Linked DNA regions of Adhaeribacter radiodurans. The protein of the gene in region 2 interacts with the protein of the main gene of each other region in a pairwise test. Links are inferred from orthologs where the notes say so. Each region holds a gene or a part of one and is shown on either strand. Other genes may lie near its edges.

Region 1 (2,885 bases), 4.8 Mb from region 2 along the record:
TCCGGATGGTGAGCGTGCGTTAAGGTTTTTTCCGTGGATAAGCGGCTGAGCATACTCGGGGAATAAATCCAGGCAAAGGCTTGCAGGCCATGCGCCTGTAAATCCGGAAACCAAATATCGGCACCCCATTTGGCGGCACCAGACCACATACCTTCTACCAGAGTGTTATCGTTTAGAACTTTAGTACACGCCTCGGAAATAAGATATTCGAGTATTTTGCCGCAGCCATCTTTTACCGACTGCGTCGTTTGGAAACCAATCCAATTAACATAAATCCAGTTGTTGTCTGTATCGTAAAAAATTTCGATTTGATCTGTAAAGTATAGTTTTTCCATTCCGAAAGAGCAGTTCTATGACAACTCTCCTAAAGACCTGTCGTAGCATATAATGTTTAAAAATCAGGCCAAAAACAAAGGCCAAGTAATATATTTAAATAATTCTATATTTTTCTGTGATTAAGTTAGATTGCCTGCTTATTTTGCTCAACTATATTTACGTATCTTCCTCTTTCCTAGAACTGAGTTAAACAGAGTCCTACTAGCAAATTGCTGAGTGCACAATAAGAGAACTGGTCTATTTCAGGTAGTCCTGGTAAAGAATTTAAAACTCTTTTAAGACCTGTGTTGAATAGCTAAACACACAATTTCGATATAAACGAGATTTGCCGTTATGTGGTTTAAAAAATAATAAAGGAAGTAGCGGGGCTTGTTTTAAATTTATTATCAGAAAATAACTACTATTCGTTATCCCGCTAGTTAATTTCTAATTTAGCGCCGTTTCTGTTTTACGCATGATACTTACCTCCAAATTACCTCAAGTTGGCACCAGCATTTTTACGGTGATGTCGCAGTTGGCGCAGCAGTACGGCGCTATCAATCTATCGCAAGGCTTTCCGGATTTTAATTGTCCACCAGAATTAACTGAGTTGGTAAGCGATTATTTAAGGCAAGGTTTTAACCAGTACGCTCCAATGGCCGGGGTACTAAAATTACGCGAACAGATAAGCAGTAAAACCGAAAAATTGTACGGGTTTGCGCCCGACCCCGATACTGAAATAACTATTACTTCGGGTGCTACCGAAGCTTTATACGCTGCTCTGGCAGCCATTTTACGCCCCGGAGATGAAGTAATTATACTCGAACCGGCTTACGATTCGTACGTGCCGGCTATTTTACTCAATGGTGGCCAACCCGTTTTTGTACCTCTGCAAGTACCTTCTTTTGCAATAAACTGGCAACTGGTAAAAGAAGCCATTACGTCCCGCACCCGGGCTATTTTACTTAATTCGCCGCATAATCCATCGGGAGCCGTTTTAAGCGCTTCGGATTTACTAAATCTAGCCGAATTGGTGACAGATACTAATATTTTAATTATCAGCGATGAAGTTTACGAACACATGGTTTTTGATGGCCAACCGCATTTAAGTTTACTTACTAAACCCGAACTGGCCGCTCGTAGCTTTGTCATTTCTTCGTTCGGCAAAACCTACCATGCTACTGGCTGGAAAGTGGCTTATTGTGTGGCTCCTGCGGCATTGACCATTGAATTCCGGAAAGTACACCAGTATTTGACTTTTAGTACGGTTACTCCTATTCAGTACGCCATTGCCGATTACCTCGATAATCAGGAACATTATCTTACTTTGCCGGCATTTTACCAGGCCAAACGTGATTTATTTCATCAATTACTGCAAAGCTCCCGGTTTACCTTAACACCTTCGGCGGGCACGTATTTTCAATTAGTAAGCTACGAAAACATTACCCAGGAAAGGGATCAGGCTTTTGCCCGTAGGTTAACAACTGAAGTGGGCGTAGCAGCTATCCCTATCTCGGTATTTTACCACCAGCAAACCGATCATGGCTTGCTCCGCTTTTGTTTCGCTAAAAACGAGGACACCTTACGCGCCGCCGCCGAAAAATTAAATCGTTTATAAATTTTAATTTTTGGTTCGGCCCCATTCCAGAAAATTTACTTTTTTTAACCATGCAGAACTTAACTATAACCTTCATTCAAACGCCGCTTTACTGGCACGATCGAGCCTTAAACCTGGAAATGCTGGCCCATAAAATAGAAGAGATAAATCAACCTACCGATTTAATAATTCTGCCGGAAATGTTTACGACTGGCTTTAGTATGCAGGCTCCGGAACTGGCCGAAACCATGTATGGCCCCACTTTACTCTGGCTGCAAAACATGGCCGCAGCAACTAAAGCTGTAATTACCGGAAGTTTGATTATAAAAGAAGGCGAGAATTATTTTAATCGTTTAATCTGGATGCCGCCTGATGGCAACTATGCTTATTACGACAAAAAACATTTATTTAGAATGGCCGGCGAAACCCAGGTATATGCTGCCGGAGCGCGTAAGTTAATCGTCACCTTAAAAGGATGGAAGGTTTGCCCCTTGATTTGCTATGATCTGCGATTCCCGGTTTGGAGCCGCAACGTACAAAACGAATACGACTTACTGCTCTACGTGGCAAATTGGCCCGCGAAAAGAGATATAGCCTGGAAAACCTTACTACCCGCCCGCGCCATTGAGAATGTAGCCTATGTAGCTGGGGTAAACCGGATAGGCGACGATGGCAACGGTCATTTGTACAACGGAGATTCGATGGTAGTTAATTTTAAAGGTGCTATTTTATTTTCGGCGGGGTCCAAGGAGAGTACTCAAACCATTACTCTTAATCGCCAGGAATTAGAAGATTTCCGAAAGAGCTTTCCGGCTTATTTGGATGCTGATGATTTTACGATATCGTAAAAGCATCTATTTATTGTAACAATTATTAGATTATTTGTTTAATATCGGCTTGCTTTTGGAGCCTTTGCAAGTCTCCAAGCTAGGGTGCTGATGCAGTTCAAAGGACTAAGTTTGCCTCATGGCCG
Region 2 (3,013 bases):
TTGATGCAACTAATGAGTTGGGTATAGATTTTTCTGATCAAAGAAGTGCAGATGATATCTTACCTAGTGAGATTCATATCCCAAAAGGGCGCCCGGTGTTGTTTAAAATCCGGTCTCGGGATGTAATCCATAGTTTTTACCTGCCTCATTTCCGGGCACAAATGCATGCTGTACCAGGTATGCCTACCAAGTTTTGGTTTGTACCAACTAAAACAACTGCGGACATGGCCACGGAAACAGGTAACCCCGATTTTAAATACGAATTAGTTTGTAATCAAATTTGTGGGGCAAACCACTTTGCTATGCGGGCGGTGGTAATTGTGGATGAACCAGAAGAATATCAAAAATGGATGTCTGCGCAAAAAGCATTTGTGGCAGATAAACCAGAATTACTTAAAAATATAAAGACTCCTCAAGGAATCGTTTTAGATTCTAAAACAGAAGCCCCTGGTAAGGCTGCGCTATAATTATAAGCAAAGAACCAGATATATTATAGGCTTAGATGGTGTGTTTATTTACTAAATTAGACCTGATTAGCGCAAAAGTTTGTACACGAATAATAATTTAATATGGCAAGCACAGATATTTCTTTACACAATAATGTGCCAGTAGCACACGAGGAGCATGACCACGATCACGACCATCATGATCAGCCGTTTATCTTTAAATATATTTTTAGCCAGGATCATAAAGTAATTGCCAAACAATTTTTGATCTCTGGTATCATTTGGGCTTTTATCGGGGGAGCTTTATCTAGTTTGTTCCGTTTACAATTAGGCTGGCCAAATGAAACAATGCCATTTTTGGAGCCCATATTAGGAAAGTGGATAGAAGGCGGTAAGTTAAATCAGGAATTTTATCTTGCCTTGGTTACAATGCATGGTACCATAATGGTATTCTTTGTATTAACTGCCGGTCTAAGCGGAACCTTTAGTAATTTCTTAATACCGTTGCAGGTAGGTGCCCGAGATATGGCATCCGGATTTCTTAATATGTTATCCTACTGGTTTTTCTTTTTATCCAGTGTGGTAATGTTCGTATCCTTATTCTTGGAAACAGGACCTGCATCCGCCGGTTGGACTATTTATCCGCCTTTAAGTGCTTTGCCGCAGGCTATTCCTGGTTCTGGTACAGGTATGACAATGTGGTTAGTGGCCATGGTATTTTTTATTGTATCGCAGTTATTAGGTGGTATCAATTACATATCAACCATTATTAACCTTCGTACCCAAGGAATGTCCATGACAAAGTTGCCATTAACAATCTGGGCGTTTTTCTTAACAGCGGTATTAGGTGTATTATCTTTCCCGGTTCTGTTTTCAGCGGCATTGTTACTGGTATTTGACCGTTCTTTTGGTACTAGTTTTTATTTGTCTGATATCTATGTAGCTGGTCAGGCATTAACTAACACCGGCGGTAGCCCTATTTTATTCCAGCATTTGTTCTGGTTCTTAGGTCACCCAGAAGTATATATAGTTATTTTACCAGGCTTTGGTATTGTATCTGAAGTTATTGCTACCAATGCCCGTAAGCCAATTTTCGGCTACAGAGCAATGATTGGCTCCATGTTAGGTATTTCTACTTTGTCTTTCGTGGTTTGGGCGCACCATATGTTTGTCTCGGGTATGAATCCATTTTTAGGTTCGGTATTCATGTTCTTAACTTTAATTATTGCGGTACCATCGGCTGTAAAAGTGTTTAACTGGTTAGCCACTTTATGGAGAGGGAACATCATTTTCACGCCTGCTATGCTTTTCTCCATAGGGTTTGTTTCTTTATTTATCTCCGGAGGTTTAACGGGTATCTTACTTGGTAACTCTGCTTTAGATATTCAGTTACATAATACCTATTTTGTTGTAGCTCACTTTCACTTGGTAATGGGATCTTCTGCTTTCTTTGGAATGTTTGCCGGAGTTTATCATTGGTTCCCTAAGATGTTTGGTCGCATGATGGATGAAAAGTTAGGCTATGTTCATTTTTGGTTAACTTTTGTTGGAGTATACCTGGTGTTTATGCCAATGCACTACGTAGGTATTGCTGGTTTCCCTAGACGTTATTATTCCTGGACAGCCTTTGAAACTTTTAGCCAATTCGCTGATATGAACATGTTTATTAGTGCTGCGGCTATAATTGCCTTCTTTGGCCAGTTTATCTTCCTGTTTAATTTCATATACAGTATTCTCCGTGGCAGACGCGCAGATGAAAATCCGTGGAGGTCTAATACTCTGGAGTGGACTACTCCAGTTGTTCCAGGACATGGTAACTGGCCAGGAGCAATACCTGCTGTATACAGATGGCCATATGATTATTCTAAACCGGGAGCGGAAGAAGATTATATTCCGCAAACAGTTCCTTTTTCACAAACTAAATCATCTAACCTTCCGAATGAGAAGGAACTTGAATAATACTAATAATGACTAATGAATCTTTTAAGGCTAAAAGATTTAGAAATATAGGAGTTATTACTATTGCTTCGGTATATTTTTTAATCTTGGTAGGAGGAGTCGTAAGAAGCACTGGCTCAGGAATGGGTTGTCCGGACTGGCCAAAGTGTTTTGGAACCTGGGTTCCTCCTACCAATATAAACCAGTTACCTGATAATTACCTTTCCGTTTATAAAAATAAACGGATTGAAAAAAACGAAAAGTTAGCTAACTATTTAAACCAATTTGGATTTCATCAACTAGCATCTGAAATTTTCTCACATCCTTCGCAATATATTGAAACAGAGTTTAATGTTACAAAAACTTGGATTGAGTATCTTAATAGGCTGGTAGGCGTTTTAATTGGTGTTTTTATTTTTCTTACACTGGTTTACTCTTTTCCATATATCAAGAAGGATATTTCTATTTTTTATTTATCCTTAATTAGTTTCATTCTGGTAGGTATACAAGGTTGGTTAGGTTCTTTGGTGGTTTCCACTAATTTGCTACCTATAATGGTTACAGTACATATGGCTCTGGCATTAGTTTTAGTGGCCATATTAATTTATGCTGTTGCCCGTTCACAAAAT

What was found. Proteins that work in one complex are often made in the same cells at the same time.
Region 1: the proteins of HUW48_RS03780 (region 2) and HUW48_RS22340 interact in binary tests that used the Escherichia coli proteins (3 or more experiments, as listed by UniProt). The link is inferred for Adhaeribacter radiodurans from one-to-one orthologs.

Annotation. Positions count from the first base shown.
Region 1 is NZ_CP055153.1:5,609,638-5,612,522, forward strand. The notes cover bases 13-2,861. They hold HUW48_RS22340 (methionine aminotransferase), read left to right. Parts: upstream 13-790; coding sequence 791-1,933; downstream 1,934-2,861. Other genes in these bases: HUW48_RS22335 (hypothetical protein), read right to left, coding at 13-335; HUW48_RS22345 (amidohydrolase), read left to right, coding at 1,984-2,760. Outside these bases: more of HUW48_RS22335, read right to left, coding at 1-12; HUW48_RS22350 (hypothetical protein), read left to right, coding at 2,879-2,885. UniProt on the Escherichia coli protein: Shows aminotransferase activity with methionine and histidine as substrates, and to a lesser extent also with phenylalanine.
Region 2 is NZ_CP055153.1:799,900-802,912, forward strand. The notes cover bases 11-2,987. They hold HUW48_RS03780 (cytochrome c oxidase subunit I), read left to right. Parts: upstream 11-569; coding sequence 570-2,405; downstream 2,406-2,987. Other genes in these bases: HUW48_RS03775 (cytochrome c oxidase subunit II), read left to right, coding at 11-467; HUW48_RS03785 (COX15/CtaA family protein), read left to right, coding at 2,414-2,987. Outside these bases: more of HUW48_RS03775, read left to right, coding at 1-10; more of HUW48_RS03785, read left to right, coding at 2,988-3,013. UniProt on the Escherichia coli protein: Cytochrome bo(3) ubiquinol oxidase is the terminal enzyme in the aerobic respiratory chain of E.coli that predominates when cells are grown at high aeration.